Regions from separate parts of the Rhizobium sp. 22-785-1 genome, predicted to be linked through region 1. Evidence: predicted binding sites of a transcription regulator. Region 1 holds the regulator's gene; each other region holds the start of a gene.
What was found. The regulator LexA, encoded in region 1, represses DNA repair genes until DNA is damaged. The targets are predictions, from matches to a motif close to TGTTCNNNNTGTGTTCNG.
Positions count from the first base shown of each region.

Region 2: the regulator LexA is predicted to act here: its motif matches at 1,382-1,399, upstream of ACQZ5M_RS06560 (DNA recombination protein RmuC).
Region 3: the regulator LexA is predicted to act here: its motif matches at 1,000-1,017, upstream of ACQZ5M_RS07895 (ATP-dependent helicase).
Region 4: the regulator LexA is predicted to act here: its motif matches at 2,077-2,094, upstream of ACQZ5M_RS07835 (ImuA family protein).

Region 1 is NZ_JBNWDI010000001.1:348,513-352,020, reverse strand. Features, by position in the region: gene ACQZ5M_RS01665 (ComEC/Rec2 family competence protein) at 1-56, shown strand, start outside; gene ACQZ5M_RS01660 (glutathione S-transferase family protein) at 68-757, opposite strand; gene ACQZ5M_RS01655 (GFA family protein) at 1,134-1,532, shown strand; gene lexA (transcriptional repressor LexA) at 1,680-2,405, opposite strand; gene kdsA (3-deoxy-8-phosphooctulonate synthase) at 2,887-3,508, shown strand, end outside.
Region 2 is NZ_JBNWDI010000002.1:379,250-382,757, forward strand. Features, by position in the region: gene fmt (methionyl-tRNA formyltransferase) at 1-723, opposite strand, end outside; gene def (peptide deformylase) at 774-1,286, opposite strand; gene ACQZ5M_RS06560 (DNA recombination protein RmuC) at 1,427-2,623, shown strand; gene ACQZ5M_RS06565 (ribokinase) at 2,774-3,508, shown strand, end outside.
Region 3 is NZ_JBNWDI010000003.1:42,248-45,755, forward strand. Features, by position in the region: partial or broken gene ligD (non-homologous end-joining DNA ligase) at 1-821, opposite strand, end outside; gene ACQZ5M_RS07895 (ATP-dependent helicase) at 1,052-3,118, shown strand; gene ACQZ5M_RS07900 (CsbD family protein) at 3,238-3,429, opposite strand.
Region 4 is NZ_JBNWDI010000003.1:33,648-37,155, reverse strand. Features, by position in the region: gene ACQZ5M_RS07860 (SOS response-associated peptidase) at 1-39, opposite strand, end outside; gene ACQZ5M_RS07855 (dehydrogenase) at 277-513, opposite strand; gene ACQZ5M_RS07850 (thermonuclease family protein) at 785-1,267, shown strand; gene ACQZ5M_RS07845 (hypothetical protein) at 1,378-1,518, shown strand; gene ACQZ5M_RS07840 (hypothetical protein) at 1,612-1,887, opposite strand; gene ACQZ5M_RS07835 (ImuA family protein) at 2,158-2,910, shown strand; gene ACQZ5M_RS07830 (Y-family DNA polymerase) at 2,831-3,508, shown strand, end outside.

The sequences.
Region 1 (3,508 bases):
CGTTCGATACGCAGTTACCGGACCATATCCGAAAGATGCTTGAGAAGCAGCCCTAGGTCCTTCGGTGTCAATTTGGAGATGAGCGCAAATCCTGGATGATTTCGCCTGACGCCAGGACTTCCTCTTCATGATCTGGATCACGCCATTGCTCGGAGAGCGCTGCTTGTTCCCATGCTTTCATCGCTGGCAGTGCGAGAAGGCGGGCTTTGTAGGCCTCAGCCTCCGGTGACAGAGCCGTTTCATAGGTCTTGAAGCGAAACGCGACTGGGCAGAAGAAGGCATCGACGGCTGTGAAGTTCTGGCCCGCCAAAAACGGTCCCCTGAACGTTTCAAGCCCCTGCTGCCAGAGGGCGTCGATGCGCGCTATGTCCTTCGTCAGCGCCTCGGTCTGCGCTTTTGATCTCACCCGCAGGCCAACATTCATGGGATGAAGATTGCGCAACGCTTGAAAGCCTGAATGCATCTCAGCAGTTGCAGAGCGCGACCATGCCCTGGCATTCGCATTGCTTGCCCACACGCCGTCATGACGCTCGGAAAGGTATTCGACGATCGCAAGCGAATCCCAGACGGTGATATTTCCATCCACCAGACAGGGTACCTTACCTGTGGGCGAGAAGTGGGTGAAGCGGTTCACTGGATCGGGATCGTTGAAGGGCACGAGCCTCTCTGCGAATGCGATTTGCAAGGTCTCCATCAGCACCCAGGGCCGAAGCGACCAAGACGAGTAGTTCTTGTTGGCTATGTAGAGTTCGTACATCCTTTTGTCTCCAAATGGTGATGCGTTTGTTCGCATGGCTTGATGGCTTCCGGCGCTGGTTCACGTTGAAGCGCGTCCCAATCATTCAGATCCGCGCATATGCCCTCGTTCGATATTAGAGCGCCTCTCACTGCTGCATACCGTTGCGCAGTCTCATGCGGACAATGCTTGGGTTTTCGCGGGTGACAACATTTGTCAGTAATCTCGTAGCGCGGTCCCACAGGGAGTTACAGGCCGGATCACGAATAGCGGTCTTCACATTATTTGATGTGTCGGTCTGTCGAAGAGCAAAGACAGTCGCCGTGAGTGGTGGGATTTGAACTTCATTCGAAGTTCGGTGTTCGGTGGCTAGGTATCGTGAAGTAGGAGGAATAACATGGTGGTGAGGTCTGCCGGCTGTGCCTGCGGCAAGGTAAGGCTATCTCTCGTCGGTCAGCCCTATCGTGTCGGGATTTGTCATTGCATGGATTGTCGCAAACATCATGGTGCGCTCTTTCTCGCCTCGGCAATTTTTCCAGAGGATGCCGTAACGATCGATGGAGACACTCGCAGCTACAATGGCCGCTTTTTTTGCCCCGATTGCGGTTCACCGGTTTTTGGCCGGAGCGGCGACGAAGTAGAGGTCAATCTCGGTTCACTCGATGAGCCGGATCAATTTGAGCCGACCTACGAGCTTTGGACAATCCGCCGTGAGGCATGGCTTCCGGATTTCCCCGCATTGCGCCGTTTCGATCGCGATCGGAAATCGACAGGCCGAACCGAAGAAGGGCGATAGACCCGTGCAGTTTCATTGTCCCATCATTGCTTCTGTCTCCGTTGACGCGCGGAATACAAAAAAAGCAGGCGATGACCTGCTTTTTTGGTTTTGTTCTGAGATTACTGCGCTCAACCGGTCCGATGTAGGGGTGCCTTCAGTCACCGGTCAGTGATAACGGCGAATGAGACCCACAAGTTTGCCCTGAATTTTGACCCTGTCGGGCCCAAAGATACGGGTTTCATAGGCCGGGTTCGCGGCCTCCAGGGCTATCGAAGCACCCTTGCGGCGGAACCGTTTCAACGTCGCTTCCTCATCATCCACAAGAGCGACGATGATGTCTCCAGGATTGGCCGTGCTGCCGTTGCGTATGATCACGGTGTCTCCATCGAAGATGCCGGCCTCGATCATGGAGTCACCCTTGACTTCCAATGCGTAATGTTCACCCGTTCCGATCATGTCCACCGGCACGGCAACATCGTGGGTATTGTTCTGAATGGCGGAGATCGGAACACCGGCAGCGATGCGTCCCATCACAGGAACGGTGACCGCGCTTGAAATCGCATCATTTACTGGCTTCGGGGCAGGAGCAGGTTCCGGCGCTTTCGGCTTTCCGAGGCTGCCCTCGATCACGCTTGGGGAGAATCCACGTACGGGCTTCTGCGCGGGTGCGGAATAGGCTTCCGGGAGTTTGATAACCTCCAGCGCTCTTGCCCGGTTCGGCAGACGGCGGATGAAGCCGCGCTCCTCCAAGGCGGTGATCAGACGGTGAATACCGGATTTGGAAGCGAGGTCCAGGGCATCTTTCATCTCATCGAAAGACGGCGGCACGCCGGACTCTTTCATTCGTTCATGAATGAATAGGAGCAGTTCCTGCTGTTTGCGCGTGAGCATGAGAAAACCCTTGGAATGCGTTGCGAAGATTCGCGAAACAAATACAGAACGAACACTATATGTTCCATATGTGTTCTGCAATCCCTTAAAATTCCGCAAACGTTCGGGCTTGCCGTTTTGCTGTCCTGTTTCCGCGCAAATGTGGAAGCTTGCCGCTAGGAATATGACAGCATCCTCCTGAACACGACGATGGCGAGCAGCAGGTTGATCGCTCAGCTTGGTTAGAAGCGCGTCTCGCAGGACGAGTAAGGAGCAGGCCGAAGCCAGCGTGCGAAGAAGGCCTGGAAGGCATCGTAACCGGCCCAACTTTCTCTGGAGGTGAGAACAGCGAGAATGTCTGTCGCATGTTGCTGGCGCAAGGTATCAAGCCTGAAAAGCTGGAAAATTGATTCCGATTTTCGGGCTGATGTTGTAAGGCCTTTGCATGCTCGCAAAGTTGCGGTTGCCGGCGATGTCCGGCGCATGAGTCGTGAGGAATGAGATGACTGTAAAGAACAATTTGAAAGTGGTCGCTGGCGAGGGAAAAGGCGCTGTATCCTTCTCCAACACGGAGCGGTTTTCGCTGATTGCCGGCCCGTGCCAGATGGAAAGCCGCGACCATGCTTTCATGATTGCCGGCACACTTCACGAATTGTGCGCCAAGCTCGGCATCGGGCTGGTTTACAAGTCCTCTTTCGATAAAGCGAACCGTACTTCTCTTTCCGGCAAGCGCGGTATCGGCCTCGACAGGGCCATGGAAATCTTCACCGACCTCAAGAAAGAGTTCGGCTTTCCGGTGCTGACCGATATCCACACGGAAGAGCAGTGCGCCGTTGTAGCGGAGACCGTCGATGTCCTGCAAATCCCGGCGTTTCTCAGCCGTCAGACCGATCTTCTGGTGGCCGCCGCAAAGACCGGACGGGTCATCAACGTGAAAAAGGGGCAGTTTCTGGCGCCCTGGGATATGAAGAACGTCCTTTCAAAACTCAATGAGAGCGGCAATCCCAATGTTCTTCTCTGCGAACGTGGCGCGTCTTTCGGCTACAATACGCTGGTGTCCGACATGCGGTCGCTGCCGATCATGGCCTCGCTTGGTGCGCCCGTGGTTTTCGATGCGACGCATT
Region 2 (3,508 bases), on a different contig from region 1:
CTCCAGTTCAAACCAGGCGCCTGGAAAAGGCGCCAGACCGCGAATGTGGTTGTGGACATCCTGCGAGGGGCGGGAGAAATCGATCCGCGTTTCCGCCTTGTCGATCTTGGCGGCGTAGACAACGCCTTCCTCGGCCTGCACCGTGAGCGGCAAATCATCATTTTCGAGCTTTGCCATGGCGTCGCGCATCAATCGCGCGCCCTTCAGCATGAGCGCGTCATGCAACTCGCCAGCCGTCATGTTTTCATCGATGGAGACACGCGCTGTCAGCGCCACGGGGCCGGTATCCAACCCCTTTTCCATCTTCATCACCATCATGCCCGTCTCGGCATCGCCTGCCATGATGGCGCGCTGAATGGGGGCGGCACCCCGCCAGCGCGGCAGAAGCGATGCATGGCCATTGTAGCATCCAAGGCGCGTACCATTCAAAATCGCCTCGGGGAGAAGGAGACCATAGGCGACAACCACGGCAACATCGGCATCGAAATCGGAAAATTGCTTGCGATCGTCGTCCGCCTTGAAATTCATCGGGGTCAGAACTGGAATTCCCAAAAGCTCTGCAGCCTGATGCACAGGGGATTTTTGCAGGTCCAGCCCACGGCGTCCGCCTGGGCGCGGCGGCTGGGTATAAACCGCAACCACATTGTGGCCCGCCTCTTTCAGAGCGCGCAGTGTAGGGACCGAAAACTCCGGCGTTCCCATGAATATGATGCGAAGAGCCATTTTTGCCCCCTGCCCTGCTGCTGATATCGAAGGGCCTCTCGCCGGGCGAATCAGACCTTGGCGCGGGCCAGCTTGGTGAATTTCTTGATGACCATGTCGCGCTTCAGACGCGAGATATGGTCGATGAAGAGTACGCCGTTCAGATGGTCGATTTCATGCTGCAGGCAGGTCGCAAGAAGACCGTCGGCCTCTATCGTCTGCTGCTTGCCATCGCGATCAATATATCCAACTGTCAGCGAGGCCGGACGCTCGACCTCGGCATAGTAATCCGGAATGGAGAGGCAGCCCTCTTCATAGGTCGAGACATCATCCGAAACTTTCAGGATTTCCGGATTGATGAAGACCTGCGGCTTGTTTTCCTCGTCTTCGCGCGACAGGTCGATCACCAGCATACGGCGGGCAACGCCAATCTGGATCGCGGCGAGGCCGATTCCCGGCGCGTCATACATGGTCTCCAGCATGTCGTCTGCCAGACGCTGGATTTCCGAATCCACAGTCTCGACAGGCTTGGACTGCTGGCGCAGCAGCGGATCGGGCAAAATGATAAGAGGCTTGATCGTCATGGCTTCCCATAACCCATCTCATCAACCGAGGAAACGAAAAAATACGGTCGATTCAACGCTGAGACTGGATAGCCGACTCATTTTCGCCGTGGACATGTTCTTGTTTTGTACGAATCAGAATAACTCTGCTAGATTGCGCCATGAACATCGATCTCAATGCCCTCGGTCAAACGGCTTTCAGCGTCGGAACGGTCAGTATCTCGATCGGCGCGATGCTGCTCGTTCTGGCTTTTGCCGGACTTGTGGCTGTCCTCTTCCTCCTGCGCAAACCGGCAACACCGGATCAGCCGCGCGAAGAGCTTACCGAGCTTCTGAAAACCCAGACAGAACTGCAAGGCCGCATCGCTGCCATGGCAGAGGCCTTCTCCGCACGACAGAACGAGATGAGCCAGACGTTGAACGAGCGGCTGGATGGCATGTCTCAGCGTCTCGGAACAACGCTGACCGAACAGACCCGCTCAACACATGAGAACCTGAGCAAGCTGCAGGAGCGGCTCGCGGTCATCGATGCCGCGCAGGGCAATATCCAAGACCTCGCAAAGGACGTCATCGGGCTGCAAGCGATCCTTTCCAACAAGCAGACACGCGGCGCCTTTGGACAGGCCCGCATGGAAGCGTTGATTGCCGATGCGCTGCCCTCTGGTACCTACCAGCTTCAGCCAACCCTTTCGAACGGCTTTCGACCGGACTGCATCATCAAGATGCCGAACAATGCGCCGTCGCTGGTGATCGACGCGAAATTTCCTCTGGAAGCCTGGAACGCCTTGAAGGCGGATGAATCGCCGGAGGCAAAGCGCGCTGCGACCCAGCAGTTCCGCCGGGACATGGAAGTTCATATTCGCGATGTGGCGGAGAAGTATCTGATCGCCGGCGAGACCCAGGACACCGCCTTCATCTTCGTGCCGTCGGAATCGATCTTTGCCGATATTCACCAGCATTTCGAGTATCTTGTGCAGCGTGCTCACCGCGCCCGTGTGGTGATCGTGTCACCGTCTCTCCTGATGCTGTCGGTCCAGGTCATTCAATCGGTGTTGAAGGATCAGCGGATGCGCGAGCAAGCTCACCTGATCCAGGGCGAAGTGGCGCTGTTGATGGACGATGTGCGACGTTTGGATGAGCGCACCCGCAAGCTTCAGACGCATTTCGGCCAGGCCCAGCGGGACGTGGAAATGATGCTGACCTCGTCGGAAAAAGTCTTGGCGCGTGGCGGCAAGATCGAAAGCCTCGATTTTTCCGCAAGCACCACGGAGCTTCCGCATGCAGAGGTGGAGCATCAGCGCCGCATTGCTGAAGCCCGTGCAGGGGCCGCAAAGCTTCGCATTGTGGATGACGAGTAATCGGCACGGCAAAAAGAGGATCTGAAGCGTAGGGAGCGCATCTGAAAGATCGCGACAGGCCGTAGCCAGCGCAAATTCGATTTCCGATTTTCGGACCGATGCTGTAGCAATATCCGACTATATCAACTTCGTCCTTTGGATCAGCCTCGCATGATTACTGTTTTCGGCTCCATCAACATGGATCTCGTCGCCACCTCCGAACGCTTGCCGAAGCCGGGCGAGACGGTCACCGGCAAAAGCTTTTCCACGGCAGCTGGCGGCAAGGGTGCCAATCAGGCGCTTGCGGCGAGTCGCGCCGGGGCGGACGTGAAGATGGCGGGTGCCATTGGTGACGATACCTTTGCAGCCCCCGCACTTACGCTGCTGCGTGATGCGCGCACCGATCTCTCGCTGGTGAAGACGGTGGCCGAGCCGACTGGAACAGCCGTTATCCTGATTGGTGAGGGCGGCGAGAACATGATCTCGGTCATTCCCGCGGCCAACGGCACGGTCTCGCCACAGGATGCCGAGCGCGCTGTCTCGGAAATGGCCGAGGGCGATACGCTGATGTTGCAATTTGAAATTCCAGCCGATGCGATCGAGGCTTCACTGAAAGCTGCGAAAGCCAAGCGCGTGACGACGATCATCAATACGGCTCCTTTGACCGCAGATGCAGCCCGCTTGTCACGACTTGCGACGATCGTCATCGCCAATGAAACGGAGTTCGAACTGCTGATCGGCAAGAGCGGTCTCTCGGCTGCGGATCGGGAGAAAGAACTGGCCGCACTGCACGAAGAGACGGGCCAGACCCTGATCGTCACTCTGGGTGCCGAGGGTGTGATTGCCATTCGTAACGGCAAGCTCTTCAAATCCATGGGCCTCAAGATCGAGCCCGTCGATACTGTG
Region 3 (3,508 bases), on a different contig from region 1:
CCTTTGCCGGCCGGTGGACGTGTCAGGCTCTCACAAAGCTGCGGCGCGATGAAGCTCGGCATCGCTGATTTGGAGCTTGAGGACTTGGCAGCCTTCGTCCGAGCCGTCTTAGGCTTCGCCAGGCTTTTCGTACCTGCCTTGCGCTCCTCGGCGGCGAGCCCTTCGTGGCTGTCCCACACGGCGTCCGCCTTGACCATATCGCCCTTCGTCATGAACGGCTTTGGCTTCTTCCCCTTGCCAGAGGCGATGGCCTCCATGGTCCGCCCAGAGGCGACCGACGTCTGATTGTCCTCGAGGATAGCCGCGCCATTCTCGTCGACGGCGTAATCGTCGCGGTGCTTGATCAGCAGCCAGTTCGTCCGCTTGCCGCCGTCGCGGTCGTTGCGCATCCGCACCAGAACGAAGCTTCCATGGAGCCGATCACCTTCCAGCGTGAACTTGAAGTCGCCCTTCGCCAGCGCCTGCTCGGGCGTCTTGTTCCCCTCCGGCTCCCAGAAGCCTCGATCCCAAAGCATCACAGTGCCGCCGCCATACTGACCCTTCGGGATCGTGCCCTCGAAGTCGCCGTAGTCCAGAGGGTGATCCTCGACCTCGACGGCGAGCCGCTTATCCCCCGGATCGAGAGATGGGCCTTTTGTCACCGCCCAGGATTTGAACACGCCATCGAGCTCGATGCGGAGATCGTAATGGAGTCGGGTCGCGTCGTGCTTCTGGATGACGAAGCGGCGCCGGTTCGACGCCTTGACCTCGATCTCCCCACTCGGCTCGCGCGTCTGCTTGAAATCTCGTTTCGATCGGTACTTACTCAGATTGTCAGTCAACGCATCAACTCCATACTCAGCAACGACGCCGTAGCTTCACTCAGCGTTCAAGACGGAGAACACTGCTCTCGAAGACCCAAACGATTTGGATTGCCGTTGGTTTCTGATCCCGGCGTCGGCGCAAGTTGATTATTAGCGGACTGAAAAACGTTCTTCCCAACGTCGCAAGCTAGCTGTATGTTCCGCATTTGTTCGAGGGGTAGCTCTCGTTGTCAGAATGAAGTGAGCTCATGTCGGTCGCCTATCTGGAAAAGTTGAACGAGCAGCAGCGCAAGGCCGTCGAACACGGCGTCGGCTTGCCTGAAGGTAATTCCGCAGGTCCGCTCCTGATCATCGCTGGGGCAGGTTCTGGCAAGACGAACACGCTGGCACATCGCGTCGCCCATCTCATCGTCAACGGCGCAGATCCACGCCGCATTCTCCTGATGACATTTTCAAGGAGAGCTGCCTCGGAAATGGCACGCCGCGTCGAGCGCATTTGCCGCAATGTTCTGGGCGCCAATGCCGGCGTCCTGACAGATGCTCTCGCGTGGTCCGGGACATTCCACGGGATCGGGGCCCGCCTTCTCAGGATGTATGCCGAGCAGATCGGCCTCAATCTGGACTTCACCATTCACGACCGTGAGGACAGCGCCGACCTCATGAACCTTGTTCGGCACGAGTTGGGCTTCTCAAAGACCGACAGCCGTTTTCCGACCAAGGGCACCTGTCTTGCGATATATTCACGCGTCGTGAACTCCGAGACGCCGCTTAACGAGATCCTGCGCCAGCACTATCCATGGGTGGCCACATGGGACAAGCAGTTGAAGGAATTATTCGGAGCTTACGTCGAGGCCAAGCAGGCCCAAAATGTGCTCGATTATGATGACCTCCTGCTCTACTGGGCCCAGATGGTCAGCGATCCCGACCTTGCAGACGATATCGGCAACCGCTTCGATCATGTGATGGTCGATGAATATCAGGATACCAACAAATTACAGGCATCGGTTCTGATGGCGTTGAAGCCCGGTGGCCGCGGCCTCACCGTCGTCGGCGACGACGCCCAATCGATCTACTCGTTCCGGGCGGCCACCGTCCGCAATATTCTCGACTTCCCGGCGTCCTTCAGTCCAGCCGCGGACGTCATCACGCTCGATCGGAACTATCGATCTACGCAGCCTATCCTCGCCGCAGCCAACGGCGTCATCGAACTGGCGCGCGAGCGCTTCACCAAGAACCTTTGGACCGAACGGGAGTCGCTGGAGCGACCGAAGCTCGTAACGGTCAAAGACGAGACCGACCAAGCGAATTATATCGTGGAGCAGGTACTCGCCAACCGCGAGGTCGGAATGACGTTGAAGCAGCAGGCCGTGCTGTTTCGCACGTCCAGCCATAGTAGCACGCTGGAAGTCGAACTGACTCGCCGCAACATTCCCTTCGTGAAGTTCGGCGGCCTGAAGTTTCTTGACAGTGCCCACGTCAAGGACATGCTGGCGGTGCTGCGATTTGCTCAGAACCCGCGGGACCGGGTCGCGGGGTTCCGTCTCCTGCAGATGCTGCCCGGCATCGGCCCCAAGACGGCTGGCACCATCCTCGATACGATCGCGTCCGATCCAGAGCCGCTCCTGGCACTCGCCGAAATTCCACCGCCACCCAAGACGGGCGAGGACTGGACATCCTTCATTCAACTGCTAGCAGGCCTTCGGAAAACGCAGGGCGGCTGGCCTTCGGATATCGAGCGTGCCCGCCTGTGGTACGAGCCTCATCTCGACCGCATCCATGAAGACGCAGATACCCGCAAGGCTGATCTTCTTCAACTCGAACAGATCGCCAGCGGCTATCCTTCGAGAGAACGTTTTCTAACAGAACTGACGCTCGATCCACCGGACGCCACGAGCGATCAGGCCGGCGTTCCATTGCTTGACGAGGACTACCTCATCCTGTCGACCGTTCACTCGGCGAAGGGACAGGAATGGCGTTCCGTTTTTATGTTGAACGTCGTCGATGGCTGCATCCCGTCGGATCTGGGAACAGGCACTACGCAGGAAATCGAGGAGGAACGACGCCTCCTCTATGTCGGCATGACGCGGGCCAAGGACAGCTTGTCGCTCATCACCCCGCTTCGGTTTTTCACCCACGGACAGAGCTCGCAGGGTGATCGGCACGTTTACGCGTCACGCTCCCGGTTTATCCCGGCTACGCTGCTGCAATACTTCGAGCCGATGGCTTGGCCGAAGGTCTCGGCCGCAGCGGCTGAACGTAGTGCTCAGCAGGTAAGGATCGATGTTGGCGCGCGCATGCGCGGCATGTGGAAGTGACGTTGGTGCGTGTGTGATCTGAATAGATCGCGAACGCGATGTCGAATTTGGATGAGCAGCTTTCGTACATAAAAAAAGCCCCGAACCGAGTTCGGGGCCTTTGGCGGGGTTACGATCCGTTATGCACGGTCGACGACGTCTTTCACTTTTTCCTTCGCCTCACCCTTGGCTTGCTGCGCGTGGCCTTTGGCTTCCTGAGCGGCGCCCTTGGCTTCCATTTCGCGATTGTCGGTCGCATCGCCTGCCGCTTGGCGGGCTTCGCCAGCGATCTCGTTCGCCTTGCCCTTAACCTTGTCCATCGTACTACCCATCATAGTTCTCCTTCTTGAGCTTGATTGCTTGATCGCTAAAACAACGAGTTGAGGCGCGTCGTTGTTCCTCTTTGTTATA
Region 4 (3,508 bases), on a different contig from region 1:
TGCTTCCTGATTGGTCCGGACCTGATAAAGATTGCACATTCGTCACCTCGGTAGTTTGGCTACGGACAACTCCATGTGGCCCTCGTGGTTGCACTTGCTGCATCGGAGAAGCTTCTTAAGGCCGTCAACCGCCCTACCTTGGGTCGTCCTCGACGTGATCAGGTCGGCGCCCTCGTACCTCCAGGCGAGCCCACGGTGATCAGACGCCGCAGCACCTCGAGGCCCCGGAAATACGACGGAAATCTTCGCCTTAGGCAGCGACCGCGTTGCTAGCCTTCAGCGGGAATTGCGCTCCTCGTCGGGCATCCATCCTCTCGTATATCCTGCGCTCATGGCCGCGGTTGCCAATGCAAGCTGCTCCCGCAGGTGCCGAACGTCCTCCATCAACGTCTCGATCGCAGCTCGGTGGTCCCCATCGTGCCATGCTACGAGGTGGGCAACTGGATCTGCTACAGAATCTTTCAGCGTCGGGCGCACGTTTTTATCTCCGTTTTCGAAGTTCAATTTCCGCATGTCGTTGTCGGAAGCACGCACCCTTCGTGCTACCGATGTTCTGTTTATGTTCTAGTTTACGGAAGAGTCAACTATGATCCAAAGGAGGGGGAAGGGTTTGTCGGGATTTAACACATATCGGCGTCGACAACTTGGCATCCTGTCGTTCGCCTTTGCTTTCGTAGCGCTGAAGAGATAGTGCGCAGGACGCCGTAATCGGTAGCTCTTGAGCTATCTCTTTCACGAAGCGAACGGATTATCTCCAAACCTAAGCTCAATCTGGAATTATGACATGATCAGGACAACCTCGCTCGTATTAGCCTTGGCGTTCACTCCCTCGCTTGCTGCCCCGGCCGATATCACCGGGCGGGCATCCGTCATCGACGGCGATACGATCGAGATCAATGGAGTGCGGGTTCGCTTCGAAGGCATCGACGCACCCGAGAGCCGTCAGATGTGCGAGAACGCTTCAGGCAAGGCGTACAGGTGCGGTCAAGCAAGCGCGAAAGCTTTGGATGCCTTCCTTGCCAAATCGCGTCCGACGAAATGCACGGCGACAGGTACCAGCTACGATCGCGTCGTAGGCTATTGCGTGCGCGCCGATGGTATGGACGTCAACACGTGGATGGTGCGCAACGGGCACGCCATCGACTGGCCGAAGTACTCCGGTGGCCGGTACGCCCCCCAACAGGCGGAAGCCCAAGCGGCGCATGCCGGTATATGGGCCGGCGCATTCGACCTTCCCTGCCTCGTACGCGGCGCGCGATGCGATTGAGACACGGCGGCGGATGATGGGTAGCCCGACCGCGCCACTCTTGAGGCGGTGGTTGTTTGGGAACGTTCTGTCGTTAGTCCGGTTGGATGGTCAGCAAAAGGAGAATATCCATGAGTGACAGGAAGCCAGACCCGTCTAGCGACGCAGCCCGCACCGGTGAAGATGCGGATAAGGATCGCGAGGAACTCAAGAAGAAAGCCGAGAAAGGCATTGAAGACGCTACCGGCAAGAAGCCGAAGGGCGAGATCTAGACGAACAAATTGAGGTCGGGGAGGATTCCTGCACACCGAAATCTATGTTCTCCTCACTCTCAATTTCGCGGATCTTTCAAAGAGGTCGGACGGCTAGCCATCTGCATCCAGCGACTGGAGACATCGAAACCTCATCTCGCAAAGGTCGCCGTCGGGATGGCATAGACGGTCACAACCCATGGCCAGGCGCCGGCGGAGCTTGGAGAAGCTCACGCTGGCGCCGAACTTCGCAACAACCGCCTTTCGTTCTAAGCTATCAACGCGTTCACACCGGATGCACTCGATTTCGATGTTGGGCAGCCGGACGTCCTTCAGCGTGTAGCTGCGCTTGATGTGGGGCGTCGGCATGAATTTAGGCGTCTTGGCCACTATACCAACTCCCTTCGGTACCTCTGAGGACTTTGGATATCCACATCCCTCCATGACGACAAAAATATTCTCCACGAACGGGCCATGTAGAATCTAGTTACGGTTTTGATTCAACTTCACGAATCTGCAGTGTTGCTAATCTTGAGCGAAGATTCCTGATTTTCAGGCGTCTTGACTCCGGACAAGATACGGAACAGAAGGGGAACAATCAAGTTCTAGCGACATGATGTCGTCCCTGTTCAACTGCGATTTCGGAAGGATTCGTAACCGATGTCGTCTGCCCGCGATCAAGTGATTACTGATCTGCGAGAGCGCATCTCTTCCATTCAAGGAGAGGGCGTAAAGAAGGCGGGGTGCCTACCTTTCGGCGTCGATGAGATTGACGAAATCCTTCCGGGAGGCGGCCTGGCGTATGGCGCGCTGCATGAATTCGCGGGCGGCGGTTCTGGAACCGTTGACGGAGCGGCCGCCGCGCTGTTCGCAGCCGGCATTGCCGCACGCACGAAGGGTCCGATCGTCTGGTGCCTGACGAGGCCCGATCTTTTCTTCCCCGCTCTCGCTCAGGCGGGGCTTCATCCTCGCAGAGTAATCTTCGTCGAAAGCGACAAAGAAGAGGACGTTACCGCCAGCATGGAGGAAGCCCTTTCATTCGGAGGTCTTGGCGCAGTTGTCGGGGAAATGGTCAGACTGCCGATGGTCGTCAGCAGGCGCCTGCAACTCGTCGCAGAACGTACAGGCACCATGGCGCTTGTGGTCCGGAGGTGGCGAAGGCAGACCGAGGCAAACGACTTCGGGCAGCCGACCGCCAGCACTACACGGTGGCGTGTGAGTGTGACGCCGTCGGAAGAACTTCCGGTGCCGGGAGTCGGGAGACCTCGATGGTTTCTTGAGTTGATGAGATCGCGTGCGGGCGAATGTGCTGAGTTTTACGTCGGAGCGTGTGATGGCGAGGGTCGTATCCATATATCTACCGCATTTGCCGACGGACAGGATCAGACGAGACGATCCGGGTATTCCGGATGACCAGCCGATCGCGGTGATCGCCAGGAGCGGGTCCAAACGGTGGGTGTCGTCTGCCGACGTCGCGGCTCAGAAAATCGGTGTTCGCGTAGGGATGCCTGCCGCGAAGGCGCAGGCAATCTTCCAGGGTCTCTTATTGGTTGATGCCGATCCCGCCGCGGATGCTGTCGCACTCAATCGTATCGGTTTCTGGGCGCTCGCGCGCTATTCGCCGATCGTCGCAGTCGACGGCATTGATGGTCTAGTCATGGACACCGAAGGCGCGGATCATCTTCAGGGTGGGGAGTTGCCAATGACGACCGGTATCGTGAACACCTTCCTGTCGCGAAAGCTGACGGCGAAGGTTGCCGTGGCTGATACCTGGGGAGCGGCCCACGCGTGTGTTCGAGCCATCAACCGCGACACTGTGATAGTGCCTCGCGGTGAAATAGTGCGCGCAGTCGAGAAACTTCCGATCTCTCTGTTGAGGCTCTCCGACAAGATCGTCCAGGATCTCCTTGTCCTTGGCTTCCATTCGATCGGCCAACTTGCGAACACGCCGCGTGCGCCGCTGGCGCTTCGTTTCGGACCGGAAGTCGGCAGGAGACTGGACCAAATGTTT